2 regions of the Vibrio atlanticus genome follow, and region 2 is predicted to be linked to the other one. Evidence: riboswitches for the same ligand, from Rfam matches in the RefSeq annotation. Region 2 holds a riboswitch; the other holds the start of a gene.
What was found. A riboswitch is a leader RNA that binds a small molecule or an ion and turns the genes downstream of it on or off. The one in region 2 is predicted to bind lysine.
Positions count from the first base shown of each region.

Region 1: it holds a riboswitch for lysine, as region 2 does, so the genes downstream of both, OCV30_RS10135 (Na+/H+ antiporter NhaC family protein) here and lysC (lysine-sensitive aspartokinase 3) in region 2, are expected to answer to the same signal.

Region 1 is NZ_AP025460.1:2,281,186-2,286,528, reverse strand. It holds gene OCV30_RS10150 (inosine/guanosine kinase) at 1-36, shown strand, start outside; gene OCV30_RS10145 (IS4 family transposase) at 195-1,571, shown strand; gene OCV30_RS10140 (H-NS family histone-like protein) at 1,715-2,125, opposite strand; lysine riboswitch at 2,503-2,680, shown strand; gene OCV30_RS10135 (Na+/H+ antiporter NhaC family protein) at 2,793-4,385, shown strand; His leader region at 4,575-4,710, shown strand; gene hisG (ATP phosphoribosyltransferase) at 4,764-5,343, shown strand, end outside.
Region 2 is NZ_AP025460.1:369,636-374,978, reverse strand. It holds gene OCV30_RS01900 (PglL family O-oligosaccharyltransferase) at 1-778, shown strand, start outside; gene OCV30_RS01895 (pyridoxal-phosphate-dependent aminotransferase family protein) at 883-2,022, opposite strand; lysine riboswitch at 2,199-2,376, shown strand; gene lysC (lysine-sensitive aspartokinase 3) at 2,486-3,853, shown strand; gene metH (methionine synthase) at 3,969-5,343, opposite strand, start outside.

The DNA of each region.
Region 1 (5,343 bases), 1.6 Mb from region 2:
GAAGATAGTCTAGAAGAAGCGTACTGGGAAAGATAAGGCATTTTTTTGATTTATATTTCACTATTAGAAATATAAAAAAGGCTCCGAAAGGCTGTCTCTTATACACAAATCCCTAAGCCACGCTTGGGGATTTTTTTTGAACTATTTTTAGGTTTCATGATCTGATCATCTAAGCAATGACAAGGATGATTATCATGACCTATATAGAGCCAACCCTTTGGGCACAAAAACAGTTCGGTCAAGCCCACCTTAATGACCCTAGACGCACTCAAAGACTCGTTGCTCTCGCAGCCTCACTGGCCGAGCAGCCTGGCGTACCCGTCTCGAAACTCATTATCTCCCCTGCTGAAATGGAAGGGGCTTATCGCTTCATCCGTAATGAGCAAATCAAAGCAGAAGATATCGCAGAAGCGGGTTTTTATGTCACCGCACAAGAAGCATTAGAGCAACAAACACTTCTTGCCTTAGAAGACACCACTTCTCTCAGTTACTCCCATCGCAGCATTCGAGATGAACTCGGGCACTCCAATCAAGGCAATCGACATCGCGCCATGTTCGTACACTCAACCTTACTTTTTGCTCCCGACACTCAATCTGTTATTGGTTTAATTGAACAACAGCGCTGGACTCGTGATATAGAAAAGCGAGGTCAAAGGCACCAGCATGCGACTCGACCATACAAAGAGAAAGAAAGTTATAAGTGGGAACAAGCCTCTCGCCATGTCGCTGAGCGACTTGGCGATAAAATTTCGGATGTCATTTCTGTGTGCGATAGAGAAGCCGACCTATTTGAATACCTCACTTACAAGCGAGAGCAACAACAAAGGTTCCTCGTTCGCTCAATGCAAAGCCGCTGTATTGAAGAGCATGATAATCGTCTTTATAGCTATGCCTCTACCCTGTTATCAGCCGGAGAGAAAGTGCTCGAAATACCGCAAAAAGGCGGTCGTAAAGCTCGCAAGGCTCATTTAGATATCAAATATGCCCCCGTGACACTCAAGTCTCCTGCTAACAAGAAAGAGTTCGATAACATTCCGCTTTACTACGTGGGATGTATAGAACAAGGAGAGAGTGGTAATAAGCTCGCATGGCACTTACTGACTTCAGAGCCGATAACGAGCAAGGAAGAGGCACTCAAAATCGTCAGTTATTATGAGCGGCGCTGGCTAATAGAAGATTTTCATAAAGTCTGGAAAAGTGAAGGGACTGAAGTTGAGCAACTGAGAATGCAAAGTAAGGATAACTTAGAAAGGCTCAGCGTCGTTTTGGCTTTTATCGCGACTCGGTTACTCCAGTTGAGGTTTATGAATGAATCAGACGAGTTATCTAAGAGCAGTTGTGAGCAGGTATTAAAAGGCAAAGCGTGGAAGTTAATGTGGCTCAAGTTGGAGAGCAAAAAACTACCGAAAGAAGCGCCTAATATATCATGGGCTTACAACGGTATTGCTCGGTTAGGTGGTTGGAAGAATACCAAGCGAACAGGTCGCGCTTCTATAAAGACGTTATGGCAAGGATGGCTTAGGTTACAAACCATCCTTGAAGGGTATGAACTCGCTAAGTCTCTTGATTAACCAGACTTGTGATCAAGAGACAGCCGAAAGGAGCCTTTTTTGTTTCTGAATATATTGAAGCCGTAAATAATACTTTAGTCGACTTAAATATTAATTCTATTGCTTAGTGAGTTATTGATTATTCACTTAGCAAACTCGATGCCTTAAAGAGCAAACTCTTCTAGAGATTTACCAGCATCTAGTTGTTCTTGGATAGCTGAAGGCGTACGGCCTTGACCTGTCCAAGTTTTTTCGTCGCCATTCGCGTCTACGTATTTGTATTTCGCAGGGCGAGGAGCACGTTTAGATTTTGTTGTTTTAGATTTTGCTTCACCAGAAAGTGCAGCAATAAGATCGGCAACATCGATTCCGTCTTTTGCAATTTGTTCTGCGATAGCAGAAAGCTTAGCTTCTTGCTCTGCTTTTGCTGCGCGTTCTTCAGCTTCAGACTCTTGACGTTCTTGTACAACAATAGTCAGCTTGTCTAGCGCTTCTTCAAGTTGCTCAAGAGTTAATTCACGTGAGAACGCACGAAGGCTACGGATATTTAATAGAGTTTTTGTTAATTCAGACATGATATTTCCCATCAAGGTAAACTAAATAATCCTCCTAATAATAAACAGAGGCTAAGAATAAAACAAATAGTATTTCTTCTATTAGTTATTTAAATAAAAAAATGAGACGAGTGCTTTAAGATGAAAAGATAGACCTCTAATGAACTTATAATAACTATTAAGAATATCTTAAAAAAAACAGGTGATATCTGATATGTGTTAAGTGGAGTAATCCGTAAAAGTTGACTATTCTTCTATTGATTACTTCATTAACAAAAAGCTATTTTTCTCGGAATGATATGTTGCATTGTTGCTCTTGATGGGTACAATTGCGGCTACCTGATGCGGTGCTTTGGTTAATCTGTTGTTAAACTCTGGTTTACACGGTTAATAATGTTACCGCACGTAGAGGTGCAATTATAAAGAGTAGTTTTCGTTGGGGTGATGCCAATGAACGGGAATGAAAGGTGTAATTGCCGAAGTAAATTGTATATCTAAGCAATTTGCTGGGGTTGTGCTCAATAGGTACAACACTGCCATAGTCTTAATTTTAAACTATGGAGCGCTACTGTAGGGTTGGGTGAAGTGTTCACTTCCCTTTCGCTTAGTTCAACATGAGCTTGATAAGCCGTATCAAGTTTATCTGCAGTAGATCTCTAGCCAAATAAAAAACTGGTTTTTGAAGATCATGAATTTAATAGATTTTGCAACATCGCCTTTATCGCTGCTTCCTCCCTTGGTTGCCTTGACTCTTGCTATTGTTACCCGCCGTGTATTAGTTTCCTTGGGTGTCGGTATCGTCATGGGTGCGATTCTACTTGCTGACTACTCGGTAGGTAACGCAGCTAGCTACGTCTTTACTAAAGTATCTGGTGTTTTCATCGAAGATGGTGGTATTAACACTTGGAACATGAGTATCGTTGCTTTCCTAATTATCCTTGGAATGACAACGGCATTATTAACACTGTCTGGCGGTACTCGCGCATTCGCTGAGTGGGCGCAGTCTCGTGTTAAGAGCAAACGTGGTTCAAAACTACTTGCTGCCTTTTTAGGTGTATTCATCTTTGTTGATGATTACTTCAACAGCTTAGCGGTAGGTGCCATCTCTCGCCCTGTAACTGACCGCTTCTACGTATCTCGCGCTAAGCTAGCTTATATTCTAGATTCAACTGCTGCTCCTATGTGTGTGATCATGCCGGCTTCTAGCTGGGGTGCTTACATCATCACTATCATTGGTGGCATCTTAGTGACACACGGTGTGACAGAGTATTCTGCACTGGGTGCTTACGTTCGCCTTATCCCAATGAACTTCTACGCAGTGTTCGCACTATTAATGGTGTTTGCTGTTGCGTGGTTTGGTTTAGATGTTGGCAAAATGCGCGAGCATGAGATCGAAGCCTCTCAAGGTCGCGGTTTTGAAGGCGATAATGATCAAAAGCAAGCGCACGATCTAAACGAAGAGCTAGATATTCAAGAGAGCGAAAACGGTTCTGTTTCTGATCTCGTTATGCCAATCGTAGCGTTAATCGTCGCGACGGTTGCAGCAATGCTTTACACCGGTGGCCAAGCGCTTACTGCTGATGGTCAAGCATTCAACTTACTTGGTGCATTTGAAAATACAGATGTAGGTAAGTCTCTGGTTTACGGTGGTGTGATTGGTTTACTCGTTGCGCTAGCAACGGTATTCAAACAGAAACTACCTATGGCTGATATCACAAGAACAATGTGGATTGGTGCAAGCTCAATGTTTGGCGCTATCCTTATCCTTGTATTTGCATGGACGATTGGTTCTGTTATTGGCGACATGAAAACAGGTTCGTACCTATCCTCTCTAGCAACAGGTAACATCGATTACCACTGGCTACCGGTTATCTTGTTCCTTCTTGCTGGCCTAATGGCGTTCTCGACAGGTACATCTTGGGGTACGTTCGGTATCATGTTACCGATTGCGGGTGACATGGCTGCAGCCTCTGACATCGCGCTAATTCTTCCTATGCTAAGTGCGGTTCTTGCGGGTTCTGTATTTGGTGACCACTGTTCTCCAATCTCAGATACAACGATTCTGTCTTCTACAGGTGCGCGTTGTAACCACATTGATCACGTATCGACTCAGCTCCCTTATGCGCTGTCTGTGGCGTTCGTATCGTGTATTGGTTTCATCACCCTAGGAATGACATCATCAACTGGCATTGCATTTGGCGCAGCGTCTCTAACGTTTGTTGCGGTATGTTTTGCATTGGCTTATTTCTCTCGTTGCAAGATAGCAACGTGTAAAAGCTAGTCATCATTTGATTGAATAATGAGAAGGGAGGCGTTTGCCTCCCTTTTTTTGTGTTCGTTAATTTAATTTTAAATTTCGTGAAAAAAGTTCGAATAAATGGTTGAAAAAGGGTGTCAGCTTAGTTAGTGTGGAGACAAGACAGTAAACAACCTAAGAGCTGATAAGTATGCGTAAATTAGTAATGAACATTCATCACCATCATCACCCTATCTAGTCTTTCGGGGAGATTTACGTATACCCGGGAGCAAGAATTCTCCCGGAGGTTAAGTCAAAGAATTTAGATTTAAACCCTCGGGACGACAAAGTCTTCCGAGGGTTTTTTAGTTTTAGCACTTTTAAATAATCAATAAATTCAAATATTTGCACAGGGATACAGCAATGCAGACACAACGCCTAAGAATCGCAATTCAAAAGAAAGGTCGCTTAAGTAAAGAGTGCCAAGATCTACTTAAAAAATGTGGTGTTAAATTTAACATCATGGGTGAGCGCTTAGTTGTTCATTCACTAAATATGCCAATCGACTTGTTATTAGTTCGTGATGACGACATCCCAGGTCTTATCATGGATGGTGTGGTTGACCTTGGTTTCATCGGTGAAAATGAACTAGAAGAAGTTCGCCTAGACCGTGTTGCTTTAAAAGAGCCATCAGAGTTTCGCACACTACGTCGTTTAGACTTCGGTGGTTGCCGTCTTTCTATCGCGATTAACAAAGACGAAGAATACAACGGCCCACAAGATCTAGCGGGTAAACGTATTGCGACAACTTACCCACAACTACTGAAAGCCTACATGGACGAGCAGGGTGTTGAATTCAGCGCTTGTATGCTAACGGGTTCGGTTGAAGTTGCGCCTCGCGCAGGCCTAGCAGACGCTATTGCCGATCTAGTTTCTACAGGTGCGACGCTAGAAGCGAATGGCCTAAAAGAAGCAGAAGCTATCTTCCAATCTAAAGCAACAT
Region 2 (5,343 bases):
TCGCCAGCATCAACTCAACCCAAATTATCATCCCGGCCTTCCTTCAATGGATCACCCACACAATGAGTTCCTGTTTTGGGGGGTTGAGGGCGGAATAGTACCAATCATCGGGATCTTGATTGCTGCGGTGTTGGTGATGTCACGCATAGCTAACTCAGCGAAAGGAACACGTCTAGCACTACTTGCGCTGTTCATACCAATACTCTTACATTCTCAGCTTGAGTATCCTTTTTACCACTCGGCGATTCACTGGATAACCTTTATCATTTTGATTTACTGGGTCGATCAACGGACTTCTCGCCACTATCAGCAGCCGTTTAGTATCGTCAGTAAAACCCTATTCAGAGTGTCGAGCTTAGTCGTTCCTATCTTGGTGAGTTTTTACATGCTGAGTGCCTTACACACCAATTATGTACTCACTAAATTTGAAATGTCTAAGCCGAAAAACCCGGACATTCTTAAGCAGGTAACGAACCCCGTAGTATGGAAAGATCGCTATGATTGGGACGTGTACAGTACCTATCTAAATATCGGCCTCTACAAAGCCGATCCTAGCCTGATCCAGCCTTATATAGATTGGTCGTTAGAGATCATAAAGAGTAAGCCAAGGCCTGCTTTCTACAGCAACCTGATTCTCGCGTATCAAGGATTAGGCGATCACAGCAAGGCAGAACAAATTCGCAGTGAAGCGAGCTTCTTGTTCCCAAATCGAGACTTTTCCAAGATTCAGTATAAAAGAGTATCACAAGAAGAAGATAACCTGTCGTCTGCTGAGTGATGTTTAGATCTCGGAACTAAAGCACCATTTCTGACCTTTCGGTTAGGCACAAAAAAGCGCACGATCTCTCGTGCGCTTTTCTTTTGAACTTCAGCTTATAGCTACTATTTTAGAGCGTCTTGCAACGCTTTTAAGCATAAGGCTACATTCTCTTTTCGAGCGCCATAACCCATTAAACCAATACGCCAAGCCTTCCCAGCTAAAGAGCCAAGGCCTGCACCGATTTCAAGATTATATTCTTCTAACAGCTGCGTTCTTATTTTGGCTTCATCAATCCCTTCAGGGAAGTAAAGCGCATTCAATTGAGGTAGGCGACTCTCTTCATCAACCACAAACTTTAATCCTAGTGCTTCTACGCCTTCTTTAAGCTCTTGGTGCATCGCATGGTGACGTGACCACGCATTATCCAGGCCTTCATTTTTCAATAAAACCAACGACTCATGCAGAGCATATAGGCTGTTCACAGGCGCAGTGTGGTGATAGCTACGCTTACCTTCTCCACTCCAATAACCTAATACCAAGCTCTGATCCAAGAACCAGCTTTGTACGGGAGCTTGACGTGCTTTCATTTTATCGACAGCACGTTGAGAGAACGTCACGGGAGATAAACCAGGTACACAAGACAGACACTTCTGACTGCCTGAATAAACCGCATCGAGTTGCCATTCATCAACCAACAATGGCACACCACCTAATGATGTCACCGCATCCACAATCGACAATGCATCAAACTGGCGAGCGACTGCGGAAATAGCTTGAGCATCCGATAACGCGCCAGTAGACGTCTCGGCATGCACAAATGCGACAGCAACAGCATCGGGGTTTTCAGCCAATGCCTTTTCTACCTTTTCAACTGAAACGGGCTTACCCCACTCGTCATCAACAAGGATGGCTTCACCACCACAGCGAACAACATTCTCGCGCATACGCTCACCAAAAACACCGTTACGACAAACAATGACCTTTTCACCAGGCTCAATCAAATTAACAAAACAGGTTTCCATGCCCGCACTGCCTGGAGCAGAGACAGCAATCGTAAATTCATTCTCTGTTTGGAATGCATACTTAAGAAGTTGTTTAAGCTCATCCATCATCGCAATAAATAGCGGGTCGAGGTGACCAATGGTTGGACGGCTTAATGCCTGTAAAACTTGAGGAGAAATGTCTGAAGGCCCCGGCCCCATTAACGTTCGGTGTGGCGGATAAAAGCTATCGATAGCAGCAGTGAGTGTTAAATTAGACATGTACATCCCTTACGTTAATGTTGTGATCAGTCCACCCTAAAGCAAATTGATTACCTCAGCAATTAGCCATAAGTATTGAGGTCAAACCAGTGTCACATAATTGTTAAAATTATTTTTCAATTATCTCACGTTACGGATTGACATTATTTGCGCAAACACGTTCAATGAAATGGCTATCTAGCAGAAGAGGAGCACTGCCCAGGCAGGTGTTTTGTGGAACCGCATTTCCAATACAAAACATTCATGGGGAGCAGTGCCGAGATAATAAAAGGATGCAGGACCTTTATTATCGGTTGAGCGGGCTGAATCCCGTTAACTGTCGCCATTTCTATATGGTGAAGAGCTTCTGAGGTTACTATTCTAATAATTCCTCTCTTTTTTGCTCTAAAACTCTCTTCGAAAAACATCGGACGTTGGATTACCCAACAGTAATTTTATTTTAGGAAATCGTGGGAGATATATCGTGAGTGCATCTAATGTAGCTGGTTCTTTTAATGTCGCTAAGTTTGGTGGAACAAGTGTTGCCAACTTTGAAGCAATGAGCCGTTGTGCTGCCATTATTGAAAACAACTCAAATACGAAACTGGTCGTGAGTAGCGCATGCTCTGGCGTGACTAACCTGCTTGTTGAACTCGCGAATGGTGTTCAAGATAAAACTCGTCGCCAAGAACTAGTCACACAGTTAACCGACATTCATAATACGATTCTTGCTCAGCTAGCAGACCCAATTAGCATTGAAAAAGATGTGCACTGTATTCTGGATGATATTGCGAGCGCTGCAGAAGCCGCATCATTCCAAGCCAGTACCAAACTCACTGATCACCTAGTGGCATGTGGCGAACTGATGTCGACACATATCCTCGCTCAAATCATTCGCGAACGTGATACACCAGCGACTCGTTTTGATATCAGAGAAGTGATGCGCACCAATGATGATTTCGGTAAAGCAGAACCACAACTGGAAGATATTGCAGCCCTTGCACAGCAGAAACTGATTCCACTTTGCGAAGAACAAGTTGTCGTTACCCAAGGTTTTATCGGTGCCGACAGCGAAGGTAACACCACAACGTTAGGTCGTGGCGGCAGTGATTATTCAGCTGCACTGATTGCGGAGTCGGTACAAGCGATTGGCTTAGAAATTTGGACTGATGTTCCAGGCATCTACACCACAGATCCACGCATCGCATCGAAAGCATCTCCTATCCCAGAGATCAGCTTCAGTGAGGCATCTGAGATGGCAAACTTTGGCGCGAAAATATTACACCCTTCAACTCTGGTTCCTGCACTACGCCATCAAATCCCTGTTTTTGTCGGCTCATCAAAAGCACCAGAGCTTGGTGGAACATGGATTCGTCAACAAGTTGAAAGCTCTCCTCTGTTCAGAGCGCTTGCCCTACGCTGCAACCAAACCATGGTTACGCTACGCAGCGCTAACATGTTCCATGCCTATGGTTTTTTGGCAAAGGTATTCGAGATCCTGGCTAAACATAAGATCTCAGTCGATCTTATCACCACCTCAGAGATCAGTGTCTCACTTACTCTCGATCAAACCGATACCTCAGGTGGTGCTCCTGAGTTACCTGAAGCCGCTCGCCTTGAGCTTGAAGAGTTGTGTTCCGTAGATATTGAGCACGACCTATGCCTTGTTGCTCTTATTGGTAACAACATGAGCGAAAGCAAAGGCTATGCAAAGCAGGTATTCGGCACTCTAGAAGATTTCAACCTACGTATGATTTGTTACGGAGCAAGCCCACACAACCTATGCTTCTTGCTAGATGAATCTGTGTCTAAGCTGGCGATTCAAAAACTTCATCAAGAGTTATTTGAGTAGATAGTCCGTTTATCATCGACAGATAAATAACTAAATTACAGATACAAAAAGGGTTGCTATTAAGCAACCCTTTCTCTTTTTTACGTTACGAATCAAAGCTCGTTATAGATTCAAACTAGTTAATGTTTGGGCCTAACCACTTCTCAGCTTCCAACATATCCCAACCTTTACGGTCGGCATAGCTATCCACTTGATCCTGTTGAATCTGTGCAATCGCAAAGTATCGGGCATCAGGATGTGAAAAATACATACCAGACACTGAAGCACCAGGCCACATCGCGTAGCTCGTGGTTAGTGACATGTCGATCGCTTTTTCAACGTCCATCAACTCCCACAACGTTCCTTTTTCTGTATGTTCTGGGCAAGCAGGGTAACCTGGAGCTGGACGAATACCTTGGTACTTCTCACGAATCAAATCGTCATTAGACAGATCCTCATCCGGCGAGTAGCCCCAAATGTCCTTTCTCACTTCTTTATGCAGGTATTCAGCGAACGCTTCAGCCAATCGGTCAGCAACCGCCTGAATCATAATCGCGTTGTAGTCATCACCGTTGGCTTTGTATTCATCAGCAAGCTCACGCTCGCCGATACCACCAGTCACCGCAAAGCCACCAATCCAGTCCGCTTTACCGCTATCTTTCGGCGCAATGTAATCAGACAAACAGTAGTTAAAACCTTTTGGCTTCTCGGTTTGCTGACGAAGGTTGTGTAAAACCTTTAACACTTCAGTACGAGATTCATCGGTATACACTTCGATATCATCGCCAACGCTGTTAGCAGGGAACATCGCACACATCCCACGAGCTTCAAGTAATTTCTCTTTCTGTACTCGATCCAATAAATCGTTGGCATCTTTGAATAAGCGTTTCGCTTCCTCGCCCACTTCTTCATGATCAAGAATTGCAGGGTATTTACCGACCAATGACCATGTCATAAAGAATGGAGTCCAGTCGATGTACTGACGCAAAGTTGCCACATCAAAATCATTAAAGATGTGAACTCCCGGTTTAGCGGGTGCCGGTGGCGTGTAAGCATCCCAATCGATAGCTACTTTATTAGCACGTGCTCTTTCAAGAGTGACCGGTTTAGTACGAGGCTTCTTACGATTATGCTGATCGCGAACGCGATCGTAATCAATATTCAACTTCTCAACAAATGCAGGTTTCAGTTCGTTAGATAGTAGAGAGGTACACACACCCACCGCACGTGAAGCATTGTTTACGTAGACCACAGGCTCAGAGTAGTTCTGTTCAATCTTAACGGCTGTATGCGCTTTAGATGTGGTTGCTCCACCGATCAGAAGAGGCAGTTTAAAGCCTTGCCTTTCCATTTCTTTCGCAACATGCACCATCTCATCCAGGGAAGGAGTGATCAAACCCGAAAGGCCAATGATATCGACGTTTTCTTCCTTAGCGACCTTAAGGATTTTTTCACATGAAACCATCACGCCTAAATCGATAATTTCGTAGTTATTACACTGCAAGACAACG